DNA from 2 places in the Streptomyces sp. NPDC085900 genome. Region 1 is predicted to be linked to the other one. Evidence: riboswitches for the same ligand, from Rfam matches in the RefSeq annotation. Region 1 holds a riboswitch; the other holds the start of a gene.
What was found. Region 1 has a riboswitch for cobalamin ahead of ACIGDI_RS32350 (HoxN/HupN/NixA family nickel/cobalt transporter). Riboswitches for the same ligand answer to the same signal wherever they lie in the genome.
Positions count from the first base shown of each region.

Region 2: another riboswitch for cobalamin. It lies ahead of ACIGDI_RS36975 (cobalamin biosynthesis protein); the one in region 1 lies ahead of ACIGDI_RS32350 (HoxN/HupN/NixA family nickel/cobalt transporter).

Region 1 is NZ_JBITSP010000011.1:114,588-122,017, reverse strand. It holds gene ACIGDI_RS32375 (DUF6479 family protein) at 79-447, shown strand; gene ACIGDI_RS32370 (DUF6445 family protein) at 460-1,146, opposite strand; gene ACIGDI_RS32365 (DUF4142 domain-containing protein) at 1,393-2,121, shown strand; gene ACIGDI_RS32360 (LAETG motif-containing sortase-dependent surface protein) at 2,372-3,277, shown strand; gene ACIGDI_RS32355 (metalloregulator ArsR/SmtB family transcription factor) at 3,345-3,704, opposite strand; cobalamin riboswitch at 3,759-3,974, shown strand; gene ACIGDI_RS32350 (HoxN/HupN/NixA family nickel/cobalt transporter) at 4,000-5,040, shown strand; gene ACIGDI_RS32345 (nucleoside hydrolase) at 5,037-5,996, opposite strand; gene thrS (threonine--tRNA ligase) at 6,208-7,428, opposite strand.
Region 2 is NZ_JBITSP010000014.1:167,969-175,398, forward strand. It holds gene ACIGDI_RS36970 (cobyric acid synthase) at 1-576, opposite strand, end outside; gene ACIGDI_RS36975 (cobalamin biosynthesis protein) at 573-1,514, opposite strand; cobalamin riboswitch at 1,615-1,756, opposite strand; gene ACIGDI_RS36980 (hypothetical protein) at 1,884-2,111, opposite strand; gene ACIGDI_RS36985 (inorganic phosphate transporter) at 2,146-3,390, opposite strand; partial or broken gene ACIGDI_RS36990 (lysozyme) at 3,492-4,235, opposite strand; gene ACIGDI_RS36995 (class II aldolase/adducin family protein) at 4,432-5,160, shown strand; gene ACIGDI_RS37000 (alpha/beta hydrolase) at 5,277-6,395, shown strand; gene ACIGDI_RS37005 (hypothetical protein) at 6,568-7,430, shown strand, end outside.

The DNA.
Region 1 (7,430 bases):
CCCGGGACGCCACCGGGGCCTGGGCGGCCCCGTCGCGTCCGGCCTCGCCAAACCCGTCAATGGGGTGATAATCGGTACATGAGTACCGCGACGTTCGAAATAGCGGCCTCGTCGGGTGACGTACTCAACGTGATCGCCGCCTTCGCCGGCGGCCTGATCATCGCAGGTGCCCTGATCTGGGCCTTCTGGTTCGGTATGCGGGTCGGCGACCGCGAGCTCCCGCGGCCCGGGCCCGGCGAGCAGCCCCACCTTCCCGCGGGCGGAGCCGTCCACGAGATGAGCGAGGTGCGCGAACCGGACGAGGTCCCGCACTCGCAGGACGGTGAGCGCCTGACGCCGTACGAGCTCCACCACTCGGGAAGCCGTACCGGAAAGGACCAGCACCGCCGGCGCTGGATGCCCGGCTCCAGCGGCTCCTTCGGCAGCGGCGGCCTGGGACACAGGTAGCGTCCCGGCCGCTCACGCCATCCAGAAGAAGACCGCCGTCATCCGCTTCTCCTCCAGCGTCCTGCCGGTGTAACCGGTCGCGCTGTGCACGAGGTTGGCGTTGTAGAGGAGCAGCCGGTTGTACCTGTGCGGGACGCGTACGTCCTCCTCGAAGTGGTCGGCCGGCACGTACCGCGTGCCGAGGGCCTCGACGAGGTTGTTGTGCGGGGCCTGGACGATGTTGCCGCCGAGCCGGCCGCCGGGCAGGGACTGACGGTAGAAGGCGGTGCCGCAGTCCTTGCCGACGCCCGGGTTGAGGTACAGCACGGCCGCGTACCGGCACAGCGCCCGCGAGTCGGTGTGCGGACGCGGCTCGCTCTCGCCCTCGCCGACGACCTGGACCCAGTTGTGGTTGAGGGTCCCGCCGCCGGGCGCCTTCTGCACCCACAGCTCCTTCGCCCCGGTCGCCTGCCGCACCAGGCGCTCGACCCGGGCGAGCTCCGCGGGTTCGAGCCCCGGCATGGTGCGCAGACCGGGCCAGGTCTCCGAGGTGTAGGGGTAGCCCCGAACCCAGTCGTCCTTCGCCAGACAGCGCGCGCGTACGGCGTCCACGTCGGGCAGCACGTCGTCGAGGACCCAGTAGTCGCGGCCCTTGGTGGGCTTGCGGTAGGGCAGGACGGGAAGGGCCGCGGGGACCCGGGGGGCGGGCTGTGGGGGCATGGGCCGAATCTAGGTCGGGGGCCCGTCTCGACTCTCCCGTGAAGTGGTCAACATTCCGTCAACCTGTGTCATGAACACCGCACCATGATCCGCCTCACACCCGTGGGATTTTACCGAATCAAAAGGTTCCGGCCCCCGGTGCCGTCCGTACTCACCTCCGTCCGACCCCCGCCGCAGAAGGGCGGGACAACCGATTGGGCAGGAGGCACGGTGCGCTTTTCGCGGAACGCGACGGGAACTCTCTTCGTGGGCGGTGCCCTCAGTCTGACCCTCGTCGCACTCGCCTATCCCTCGATGCTCGGGGTGAACACCGTGTCCAGTTCGGGGACGAGAGTCATCGCGCAGACGCAGTGGGGGCCGCTGACCGAGTCGGACCGGGACTTCGTGGTCAAGGTGCGCGCCGCCGGCCTGTGGGAGTACCCCGTCGGCCAGCTCGGCCTGCAGAAGGGGCAGAGCGCGGCGGTCAAGACCGCCAGCAAGCACCTCATCGACGGCCACGCGGCACTGGACGCCAGCTGCCGCAAGATCAGCACGATGCTCAACATCACGATCCCCAACGTGGCGAGCCCGCAGCAGGTGGGGTTCGTCAACACGCTCAAGGCGGACAGCGGCAAGCAGTTCGACACCGACTTCGCCAACATCCTTCGCGTGACGCACGGTTCGATCTTCAACACCATCGCGAAGATCCGCTCCACCACCAAGAACACCGTGGTGCGGACCCTGGCCGACCAGGCCAACGCAACGGTGCTGGACCACATCACGGTCATGGAGAACACCGGGCTGGTCAACTTCGACCAGGTGCTCTTCCAGGAGACCACCCCGCCGAAACTGCCCGCCAAGGACCTGACCCCGCCGCCCCCGGCCGCAGGTCAGCCCCAGATCGTGCTCACCCCGCCGGTGGACAGCACCACCCAACCCCCGGTCCTGCCGGGCGAGTCCAGCCCGAACGCCAGCCCCACTCCGACGGTGGGCTGAGCGACGGACAGCGGAAGGACCCTCTCCCGCTTGTGTCGAAATTGTGATGGACGGTTGAACTACCGCTGCGTCACCGCAGGTTGACAGCGTTCGATCACGGGATCCACGATGTGAGCGCACTGAGGCTCATGTGACCAGTGAGCCCGGTGTTTCTCCGACCATCACCCCGGCAGGGCCGGCCGCCGCATGCCCTCACGCTGCCCGCGCGGCCCTCGCCGGGTGCTGCACATGCCGAAGTGGGGATCCCGCCATGTCCACAGCGAGACGTGTCACCGCGCGCCGACTCCTCGGAACGGGCGCCGCGTCGCTCGCCCTGTGCGCCGCCACCGTCGCCGCCGCCTCCGGGGCCTGGGCGCACGGCGGCGCCCCCGGCGGAGACGGCTGGAAGGCGGGCGGCTCCTACAAGCCCGGCACGGGCGCCGGCACCAAGACGGAGACCGACCGCTGCCAGTTCTCCCTCGACGGCACGGACTTCTACGACTCGGTGAAGGTCGACGACCAGAACCTCAAGCCCACCGACGACGGCAAGGTCCACATCAAGGTCCGCACCGCCGGCGACGCCTCCACCTGCACCGCCTCGCTCGCCTCCTACCTCGCGCACGGCGCCACCTTCGCCACCTCGGGTCAGCAGGTCTTCGTCGACTTCGACACGGTGACGGTCAAGCCCGGCCAGACCGACTCCCTGGACATCGCGGTGCCGGACGCGGGCTGCTTCGCGCAGATCGACCTCTACCGCGGCGCCACCAGGTTCGACGGCAAGCAGGGCGCCGGCGACGGCTTCGAGCACGGCGACCTGCCGGCCGGCCCGGACCACGCGGTCATCAAGGACAAGCTGATCGCGTCCTGGAACGGCGGCACGAAGGACTGCACGACCACCGAGTCGCAGCCCCCGGCCACGCCCTCCACGACCCCGTCCACCCCGGCCGGGGAGAGCCCCACCCCGACGCCGAGCGCCTCGGAGTCGACGCCGGACACCCCCGTGGCGTCCGCGTCCACCAGCGTCCCGGCGGCCACGCCGAACGGCGGCGGTGGCGACCTCGCCGAGACCGGCGGCGGCAGCGACTCCGGCATGATCGCCGGCGGCGCGGCGGTCCTGCTGGCCGGCGGCGCGGCGATCGTCGTCGCGAGCCGACGCCGGCGCGGCGCCCGCTCCTGAACCACTCCCGAACGACGGACGCCCCGGGGATCCCCCGCTCCGGGGCGTCCGTCACGTCCGCACGCCGTCAGCTCGCGTCGGCCGCACAGTGCTTGAGCAGCAGCCGTACGTCCTCGTCGACGACCCGGTAGCGCACGACCCGCCCCTCCTTCTCCCCGGCGACCGCACCGGCCGCGCGCAGCAGCCGCAGCGCCTGGGAGACGGCCGGGTCGTTCATGCCGGTCGCGATCGCCAGGTCGGACACGGCCAGCGGCCCCGTGCGGTGCAACGCGAGCAGCAGGGCCAGCCGCTTGGGGTCGGCGAGCAGGGAGAAGCGGTCGGCCCAGGCGCGGACATGGGCCTCGTCACCGATGGCGGCGATGGCGTCGCACACCCGGTGGCCGTCGATGGTGCGACGGTCTGCGCGGTCGGCCGGGACGAGATGCATGGAGTCATCCTCGCAGCCCCATATGTGATCTTGAATACCTGCGCAGGTACGCAGCTATGCAGGGATACGTGCGGTCGCCTACGGTGAGCGGGCCGTGGCGTTCGGGAATCCGGTGCGATACCGGAGCGGCCCTCGCCACTGAAATCGGGGAGTCCCCGTCCCGCGTCCCGCAAGGGACAGCCACTGGTCGTCTCACGACGGCTGGGAAGGCAGGGATGACGGACGCACGACCCGTAAGCCAGGAGACCGGCCACGGCAGCTCACGAAAGATCCACGAGGTGCTGGAGCTGATCGCATGACCCTGCCTGAGATCAAGGACGTCTCCTTCCGCTGGCGGCGCGAGGACACCGTCAAGACCGCCGGACTGGTGGCGGTGATCGCCGCCCTTCACATCGTCGCCTTCGGAATCCTCTTCCTCCTGGTGGTCCCCGGCCACTACGAGGTCGGCTCCAAGGCCTTCGGCATCGGCCTGGGCATCACCGCCTACACACTGGGCGTGCGGCACGCCTTCGACGCCGACCACATCGCCGCGATCGACAACACCACCCGCAAGCTGATGGCCGACGGCAAACGGCCGGTGTCCGTCGGGTTCTGGTTCGCGCTGGGGCACTCGAGCGTGGTGATCGTGCTGGCCGTGATGATCGCGGCGGGCACGCAGCTCGCCGACAAGGTGACCAACCAGAACTCCGGCACCCACCAGGTCCTCGGCTTCCTGGGGACCACGGTCGCCGGTGCCTTCCTCTACCTGATCGCCGCGCTCAACCTGGTGGCCCTGGTCGGCATCGTGCGCGTGTTCCGGGCGATGCGGGCGGGGACGTACGACGAGAACGAGCTCCAACGGCACCTCGACTCCCGCGGTTTCATGAACCGCTTCCTCGGCCGTCTCACCCGGTCCATCAGCCGCCCCGGCCAGATGTACCCGGTCGGCTTCCTGTTCGGGCTCGGCTTCGAGACGGCCACCGAGGTCACCCTCATGGTCATGGCGGGCTCCGGAGCGGCGGCGGGCCTTCCCTGGTACGCGATCCTCTGCCTGCCCCTCCTCTTCACCGCGGGGATGTGCCTGTTCGACACGCTCGACGGCACGTTCATGAACTTCGCCTACCAGTGGGCGTTCTCCAACCCGGTCCGCAAGGTCTTCTACAACCTCACCATCACCGGCCTGTCCATCGTGGTCGCCTTCTTCATCGGCACGATGGAACTCGCGGGCCTGGACGTCGGCAACATCGGCTACGTCATCGTCGCCCTGTTCATCATCGTGTGGGCGGCCGCACTGGCCTACTGGCGCCTGGCGAAGGTGGAACAGCGCTGGACGGCACGGGCGGCCGAAGCGGACTAGGACCGCTCGACGGTAGCCAGATACAACTTCACGAACCGCTCCACGTCCACGTCCAACGCCACATCGACCAGGGCCTGTTCACGGGCGCCCTCATGGTGCTCGGCCTCGCCGGGCCGAGGGCGCCGGTCGACGATCGTCTGCCCTCGCGTCGCCCCCGGCGCGAGGGAGACCTCGACGGGGAGCAGCCGCGTGCCGATCCCCGCCGGATCGACGACAGCGCACACGGCACCCGCGTCCCCCAGCCCACCGGCCTCCTCGGCCTCGGGCGCCTCACCGGGATGGGCCGGCCGATGGGCCAGCAGCTCACCGGCCAAACGAGTCCCGGGTTCGGAGGACGCCCGCAGCCGATGCACGTCCGCACTGGGCACGACGACCTGGGTAAAAACATCCAGCCCGTACATGGTGATCGGCACCCCGGCGGTCAGCAGCACCGCTGCCGCCTCGGGGTCGTGCCAGACGTTGAACTCGGCGACGGGTGTGGCGTTGCCGGTCGCCACCGCGCCGCCCATGAACACGATCCGCTCGATGTTGCGGGTGACCTCGGGATGGGTCCGCAGCAGCAGCGCGATGTTGGTCAGGGGCGCGGTGGGAATCAGGGTCACCGGACGCGGCGAGGCGAGGATCTCCCTGTGCAACAAAGTCACCGCGTCCACGTCGACCGGCCTCCGCCCGGGCGCGGGCAACCCGAGATCGCCCATACCGTCGACCCCGTGCACCGGAGCCGGCCGCGCAGGCTCGATCAACGGCCGCTCGGCCCCCCGGGCGACCGGAATGTCGGGCGCCCCGGCCTGCTCCAGCACGGTGAGGGTGTTACGGACGACGCCGTCCACGTCCGTGTTCCCGGCGACGCAGGTCACCGCCCGCAGATCGAGCCCCGGATGCCGCACGGCGAACAACAGCGCCAGGGCGTCGTCGACACCGGTGTCACAGTCGATGATCACCGGAATGCCCACCACGACGAACTCCTCTCGACGCCCCGCACCAGCGACTGTACGAGGGATACCGCACCCGGGCCACAAGGGACCCGCGGCCGCGTACGGCGAGAAGGGGCCGCGGCGGGGGGTGCCCGCCCGCAGTGTCGGGCGTCAAGAAACAGCACATCCCACCCCACAGCACCGCCCGACCGAGGACGGACACCCCCGGCGCCGCGGCCCCGCCCCCAGACCCCTACGCGCACCCCCACAACGCACCACCACGCGCCGCGACCCGCTCCCCGACCCGCCGCACCAACTCCGCACCGGACATCACACCGACCCGCCGCCCGTCCCGCAGCCGCAGCGCCACCTGATCCCCCTCGGCCTCCCGCGCCCCGATCACGGCCTGGTACGGCACCAGCCGAGCCCCCCGGATCCGAGCCCCCAGACTGCCGCCCTCCGGCCCGACCAGTTCCACCCGCAGCCCCAGCGCCGAAGCCCGCCGCACCAGCGCCTCCGCCACCGCCCGCTGCTCCTCCGCGACCGGCAGCACCACGAGCTGCACGGGCGCGAGCCACACCGGAAACGCGCCGCCGTGTTCCTCGACGAGTTGCGCGACCACCCGCTCCACGCTGCCGATGATGCTGCGGTGCACCATCACGGGCCGGTGCTTCGCACCGTCGGCACCGACATACTGCAGGCCGAACCGCTCGGGCTGATGAAAGTCGATCTGCACGGTGGACAGGGTGGCCTCACGCCCAGCGGAGTCGACGACCTGAACGTCGATCTTGGGCCCGTAAAAGGCGGCTTCGCCCGCAACGGCCTCGTAAGGAACACCCTCGGCGTCCAGCACCTCCCGCAGCAACCCGCTGGCCCGCTCCCAAACAGCTTCCCCGGCAACGTACTTGCCGCCCTCACCCGGCAGAGAAAGCCGGAAGCGAGCGGCCCGGATGCCGAGATCGGCGTAGGCCCGCCGGATGAGCCGCAGAGCATCCCGGGCCTCCCCGACGGCCTGATCCGGAGTGCAGAAGATATGGGCGTCGTTGAGCTGGATGGCCCGCACACGGGTGAGCCCACCGAGCACACCCGACAGCTCGGACCGGTACATGGCACCCACCTCGGCGATCCGCAGAGGCAGTTCGCGATAGCTGTGTGCCCGCGACCGATAGATGAGCGCGTGATGCGGACACAGACTGGGCCGCAGCACGACCTCCTCACCGCCCAGCCGCATGGGCGGGAACATGTCGTCGCCGTAGTGGGACCAGTGCCCGGAGATCTCGTACAGCTCCCGCTTGCCCAGCACGGGCGAGTACACGTGCCGGTACCCGGCGGCGCGCTCGACCTCCCGGACGTACTCCTCCAGCACGTGCCGCACGGTCGCCCCGTCGGGCAGCCAGTACGGCAGTCCCGCGCCCATCAGCGGGTCGGTGTCGAACAGTTCCAGCTCACGGCCGAGTCGACGATGGTCGTACATGG
Region 2 (7,430 bases), on a different contig from region 1:
CACGAGCGCCTGGTCCTCGGGGGACAGGAGCGCGACGGTCCCGAAGAAGGAGGCGAAGACGCCCCCGCGGTCGATGTCCCCGACCACCAGCACGGGCAGCCCTGCGTTCCGGGCGATGCCCATGTTCACGATGTCCGTGCGCCTGAGGTTGATCTCGGCCGGACTGCCCGCCCCTTCGCAGATCACCGCGTCATACGTGCCCCGCAGTTCGGCGAGACAGTCGAGAACGGTCCCGAGGAGCTTCTGCTGCCGGCCGCCGTGATACCCGCGCGCGCTCAACTCGCCCACGGGCCGGCCCATCAGCACGACCTGGCTGCTCTGCTCGCCTCCCGGCTTCAGCAGCACGGGGTTCATCAGCGCGGTCGGCTCGATCCGGCACGCCTGTGCCTGCATGGCCTGCGCCCGCCCGATCTCGGCGCCCTCGCGCGTCACGAACGAGTTCAGGGACATGTTCTGCGCCTTGAACGGCGCGACCTTGACGCCCTGTCGCACCAGCCAGCGGCAGATCCCGGCGGTGACGACGCTCTTGCCCGCGTCGGAGGTGGTGCCGGCGACGAGCAGCCCACCGCCGCTCATGACGCACGTCCCTTCAGCAGGGCGCGCGCCGCAACGCTCACGCCGAGCGAGAGCAGTCCGACGCGCCGTGACAGCCGTACGGCCCGCTCGATGTCCCCGACCTCCACGGGCCGCCCCTCACTGTTCAGCACGGGCCGGTGCTCGACCCGCCCTCCGTACGACAAGGTCCCGCCCAGGCGCACCCCGAGCGCTCCCGCGAACGAGGCCTCCACCGGACCGGCGTTGGGGCTCGGGTGCCGGCCGGCGTCGGCGCGCCAGGCCCGTACCGCCCCCGCCGGGTCGCCCCCGGCGACCGTCGCGAGCCCGGCCGTCAGCCTGGCCCCCGGCCAGCCGGCGACGTCGTCCAGCCGCGCCGAGGCCCATCCGTAGCGCCGGTACCGGGCCGAGCGGTGCCCGACCATGGCGTCCAGCGTGTTCACGGCCCGGAAGCCCAGCAGCCCCGGCACACCGCCGACGGCGCCCCACACCAGCGCCCCGACCACCGCGTCGGAGGTGTTCTCGGCGACCGACTCCACCACGGCCCGCGCGATCCCGTCGGCGTCCAGCGCCTGTGGGTCCCGCCCGCACAGATGCGGCAGCCGCGCCCGCGCGGCCTCGACGTCCCCGGCCTGAAGGGCCCGCCCGACGGTCCGGGCCTCGCGCGCGAGCGAAGTCCCGCCGACCACAGCCCAGGTGGCGGCGGCGGTCAGCGCGACGGAAGCGGTCCGGGAGGAACGTACGAGCGACTGTGCCGCGGCACCGAGGGCCACGGCACCGCCCACGCACACGGCGGTGTGCAGCGCGCCCCACCCTCGGTGGTCGCGCCACAGCACTCTTTCCACGGCGCCGGCGGCACGCCCGAACACGGCGACCGGATGCCCGCGGCGGGGATCGCCGAGGAGCTGGTCACCGAGGAGTCCGGCGGCGGCGCCGTACGCGAAGACGCGATCGGCCCGCACCGGCTCAGCCCGCCACGGGGTCGGGCAGGGCTCGGTGGATGAACCTCAACAGGCAGCCGCGCATGGCGATATGTCCTCACTCAGGGTGTCCACGCCCTGGTTCGACGAGACCGGCGGTGGGAGTTCCTGGCTTCCGGGGGATTGCTACCCCGGTGACAGTGGCGGGACCGCGCCGGAATCTCACCGGCTTCCTCCCTTGCCGCCGTACATGGCTCCGGAAGTCCACCATGCGCCCGTACGGCAGTCAACTTGCCGTTGACCTGCGGCGCGGGAGTGTGCTGAGGCCCACACGCAGGGGGTCGCCGGGGTCACCGGAACGCGTGATGCCGGGACGGATCACCGTCCCGGCATCACAGGTGCGTTCGAGGCTCAGGCCTTGTTCATGATCAGCGAGATTCCGTACGCGACGGCCGCCGCGCATCCCGCGAAGGCCACGTAGGCCCCGGTCGCGGCGAGAGCCGCCGAGTTGCCCTCGGCCACGGCCCGTTCGCGGCGGGCCAGGCCCATCACGCCGAGGGTGAACAGGGCGACGAGACCCACGGTGACCGCGAGGCTGACGCCGAAGACGGAGCCCAGAGCTGCCCAGTCGATCTTCATGCTGCTGATTCCTTCGTTACCTGATGCTCGAGACTCAGACGGCGGCCGGCGGGGCCGCCGGCTCCGTGGTCGTGGTCGTGGCCGGCGCCGAGATGGTGGCCGTCAGCTCCTCGCTGACGGTGCCCGCGGGCGGCGGGGTCACGGCGGCGATGGCCGTGGTCACCACGCCGGGCGGTTCCTCGGTCTCGTTGACGTTGGACGCGTCGACGACCTCGCGGCGCGAGAGCTTCCAGATCGCGGCGCTCGCGGCGACCAGGAAGACGGCGACGAGGGCGGTGCCCCAGTCCCCGAGATCCGTCACGGACTCGGCGCCCGCGCCGACGAGCGCGGCGGCCGGGAGGGTGAGGACCCAGGCGACCAGCATGCGGGTCGCGGTCGACCAGCGCACCACACCGCCCTTGCGGCCCAGGCCCGCGCCCATCACCGAGCCGGAGACGACGTGCGTGGTGGAGAGCGAGAAGCCGAGGTGCGAGGAGGCCAGGATCGCCGTGGCGGCGCTGGTCTGGGCGGCGAAGCCCTGCTGCGGCTGCAGCTCGGTCAGGCCCTTGCCCATCGTGCGGATGATGCGCCAGCCGCCGATGTAGGTGCCGAGCGCGATGGCGAGACCGGCGGAGAGGATGACCCAGGTGGGCGGGTCGGCGTCCGGGGCGACGACTCCGCCGGCGACCAGGGCGAGGGTGATGATGCCCATCGTCTTCTGCGCGTCGTTCGTGCCGTGCGCCAGGGAGACCAGTCCGGCGGAGGCGACCTGCCCGGCGCGGTAGCCCTTGGCGGCGGCCTTGCCCTCGGCCTTCTTGTCCAGGGTGTAGGAGAACCGCGTCGCGAGGAGCGCGGCGAGACCGGCGACGATCGGGGCGGCGAGCGCCGGCAGGAGCACCTTGGTCGCGAGCACGTCGCCGTGGACGGCACCGAAGCCGGCCGAGGCGACGGTGGCGCCGATCAGACCGCCCATGAGGGCGTGCGAGGAGCTGGAGGGCAGGCCCACCAGCCAGGTCAGAAGGTTCCAGAGGATCGCGCCGACCAGAGCGGCGAAGATGACCTCGGGACGGATGCCGGTCTCGTCGACGAGACCCTTGGAGATCGTGTTGGCGACCTCCACGGAGAGGAAAGCGCCCACAAGGTTCAGCACGGCGGACATGGCCACCGCGACCTTGGGCTTGAGTGCACCGGTCGAGATGGTCGTGGCCATCGCGTTGGCGGTGTCGTGAAAACCGTTCGTGAAATCGAACGCGAGTGCGGTTACCACCACAATCGCGAGGATCAGCGAGAAGTTTTCCATTTACCCAGGCAATCGTTCGAAGTCATCGGACGGTTGACCGTAAATAACCTGGGTGAACGGAAGATGAACTGAGATGGGCATCGGGGTGTCGGAAACCAGCCGCCCCGGGTGAACTTCCTCAGCTGGGCCTGCGACCCGTTGAACAGGTTCTGGTCACCCGGCAGGGCGCCGCCGTTGTCGTACTGCCAGAAGGTCCAGGACGACCATCCGGCGGGCAGCGCCCCCGCGTCCGCCGCGCCGTGCCGGGCGATCCACAGCGCGTGGTTCGAGGCGAAGGCGCGGCTGCCGCCGGTGCACGTGTTCCACCAGTGGGCGGTCGTGTAGATCACCGGGCGGCGCCCGGTGAGCCGCTTCACCTCGTCGCTGAACGAGTGGATCCAGCCGGTCATGGCGGCCTTGCTCAGCCCGTAGCACCGGTGCCCGGCGCTGTAGGGGTTGTATTCGATGTCCAGCGCGGGCGGCAGGGTCCAGCCGTCCGCCCGCCAGGCGCCGCCGTGGCGCACGAAGTACGCCGCCTGCGTCCTGCCCGGCGACCTGTCCGGCAGGGCGAAGTGGTACGCCCCCCGGACGATGCCGGCGGCGCGGGCGCCGTCGTACTGCCGGGAGAAGTAGGGACTGACGTAGTCCGTGGACTCGGTCGCCTTGATGTAGACGAACCTGGCGCCCTTGGCCTTCGCGCTCCTCCAGTCGACGTTCTTCTGGTGCGAGGAGACGTCGTGTCCCCTGGGCGGACTCGCGGCGAACGCCGGCGACCGGGTGAGCGCGGTTCCCGCGACGGTGAGCGCCGCGACGAGCAGGGCGGCCGCACGGGTGCGGCGGCCGGACGGTTTGCGACCACGGGCCATGTGTCCCCCCGGAATGGCGACGTGCACGACAAATCACCGGGAGATTACTGAAAGATCCGTGCATGCCCGCTGATCTCCGGCCAAACACGGCGACACGTGGATATGTACCGGTACGTCATCTTTCGGAGGAGCGGCTTCCGCTCTAAAGTGCCCGCGCCCCGGGACGGCCCGGCACCCTCTTTGGCAGGATCGCGGCATGGCTGATCAGCGGCGGGAACAGGGCGACGGGCGGGATCCCCGGGAGGGCGCACAGGACGTGCCGCGGGGACGGGGGAGGACCGCGCTCCCGGAGGAGGCGCGCGCCTGGGAGGCCCTCGTCGCCACGGCCCGCCGCACCGTCGCCGAGGGCCTGGTCGTCGGCACCTCCGGCAACGTCTCCGTACGGGTCGGTGAGACCGTCCTGGTCACGCCCTCCGGCGTGCCCTACGACCGCCTCACCCCGGACGACATCACGGGGGTCGCACTCGACGGGCGCCAGGTCCTCGGCACCCTGGTCCCGACCAGCGAGCTGCCCATGCACCTCGCGATCCACCGCTCCACCGACGCCCGCGCCGTCGTCCACACCCACGCCGTGCACGCGACGGCCGTCTCGACCCTCGTCCCCGAGCTCCCGACGATCCATTACATGTCCGCCGCCCTCGGCGGACCCGTCCGAGTCGCCCCCTATGCCACCTACGGCACCGACGAGTTGGCCGAGAACATGCTCCGCGCCCTCGCCGACCGCACGGCCTGCCTCCTGCAGAACCACGGCACGATGGCCCACGGCGCCACCCTCGACCAGGCCTACGACCGCACGGCCCAACTCGAGTGGATGTGCCGCCTGTGGCTGACGGCGTCCTCGGTGCCGGGCCTGTCACCGACCCTGCTGACCCCCGAACAGCTGGACGAGGTGGGGGAGAAGCTCAAGGGGTACGGGCAGCGCTGACGCGGGCGTCACGGGGTAACCGGGATGGCGTGAGCACACCACATCGCCGTCGCACCACATCACCCCGCCCCCGCCTTCCGCTGGCCGGTCACCGCCACCGCCAGGACACTGGACAGGTGCGTACTGTCAGAGCGACGGCCGCCGCCGTCACCGTAGCCCTCGCCGCCGGCGCGGCCTCCGTGGCCGCCGGCCGCTTCGCCAGCGGCGCCGCGCTCAAGGCGACACCCGGCAGGCCCCTGCCCACCGAGCCCCGCCTCACCGTGCACGCCACCGCGGCCGGCCGCATCACCCTCACCCGCGACCTGGCGGCCCTGCGCCCCGGCACCTACGGTCTCGCGGGCGACGCCAGCCACGCGGTCGTCGGCCCCGTCCTCGACTCCGCCGAACACTCCGCCGACACGGTCGTTCGCCGGCTGGAGCGCGTCACGCACGGCACCCTCCAACGCCGCGACAAGGTCTGGTTCACCCCCAACCTGTACGTCGGCAACCCCCGCGACGCCCTCGGCCTGGACCACGCCGACGTCGACATCCCCGGCGAACTCGGCTCCCTGCCCGCCTGGTTCGTCCCCGGCGTGCGCGACACCTGGATCATCGCGGTGCACGGCCTCGGCACCACCCGCGAACTCCCCATGAACGTCATGGAGTTCCTGCACCGCCAGCGCTTCCCGGTCCTCTCCCTGGCCTACCGCGGCGACCTCGGCGCCCCCCGCTCCCCGGACGGCCTGAACCACCTCGGCGAGACCGAGTGGCGCGACCTGGACGCGGCGATCCGCTACGCCATGAGCCACGGCGCCGGACGCGTCGTCCTGCACGGCTGGTCCACCGGCGCCGCCATGGCCCTGCGCGCCGCCGCGCACTCCGGTCAGCGCGGGCGGATCTCGGGACTGATCCTGGACTCCCCGGTGCTCGACTGGCCGACGACCCTGCGCGCCCTCGCCGCGGCCCACCGCACCCCCGGTGCCCTGCTGCCGCTCGCGGTGCGCGCCGCGCAGGGCCGCACCGGACTCGACCGCGACCACACCGCCGAGACCGTCCGGCTCACCGTCCCGACCCTGCTCATCCACGGCCCCGACGACACCCTGGCCCCCTGGGAGCACTCCCGCCGCCTCGCCGCCGCCCACCCGAACCTGGTCGCCCTCCACACCGTCCGCGGCGCCCCGCACTCGGCCATGTGGAACGCCGACCCGAAGGCCTACGAAGAGGCCCTGCGCCGCTTCCTGACCCCGCTGATGTGACGTCCCAGGAAAGGCGCTCCGCCCGAACCGTTGGCCCCGGTTCCGTTTAACCTCGAACAGCTGGCCTGATCTCGGTCCCGGGCCGCCCTCGGGCGCCCGCCCTTGGCCAGTCCCGTCGCCGCCCGTGACCTTCCGTTTGGGTTTTCGGACCGTCAACCGGAAGACTGCACCCGTGACGTCCCGTATCCCGCGCGACTCCAGGCTTCGACTCGTCCGCCCGCGACCCCTGGCCGCCGCCCCCACAGCTGTGAACCAGCGGCGCCCGCGCCGCCCCGCGCCCCGCCCTCCGGAGGGCACACCGGCCCCCGCGGAGCTGGCCAGAATGGCTCGGTCCCAACTGGCCGCCGCCGCCCGGGTCGCCCGCTGGGCCGACGTCGCGCTCGGCCCGGGCAGCGACGGCGCGGGAGACGGCAAGGCCACCCTCGCCGACGCGACCGCCGAACGCGCGGCCCGGGACCTCGGCCTGACCGCCGCTCAGGTCCGCGCCGACTGGGACACCGCCCGCCTCGCCGGCCTCGTCGAGGTGCACGGCGACAGCGCCCGCCCCGGCTGGCGGCTGCGCGCCTGGAACCGCGACGACAGCGCCGTGCTGCGCGGCTGGGTCGCCCTCTTCGACGCCTGGTCGCTCGCCTACCCGGAGCCCGCGGACCACGAGCCCGCCGCCGTCGCCGAGGTCGTCTCGGCCATGCCCCAGGTGCTCTCCTTCCTCCAGCTGTCCGCCGGGCCCGTCCCCGTCGAGCAGCTCCTCGACCTGCTGGAGCAGCGCGTCACCGAACTGCGCACCGAGCGCTGCGAGATCCCGTACGGCCCGCAGCCAGAGCCTGCGCAGCCCGAGCCCCGGCGGTCCGAGGACACGCCCCTCGCCCCCCTCCTCGAGTGGGCCCTGCACGCCCTCGCCTCCGTCGGCGCCCTCACCTACGGCGACGGGCACGCCACGCTCACCCCGCTCGGCAGCTGGGCGGTGTGGGTCAAGCTGGAGCAGATCTGCGTGGCCGCGCAGAGCCCCGCCGGGAACATCGAGGCCGTCGCCGAGGA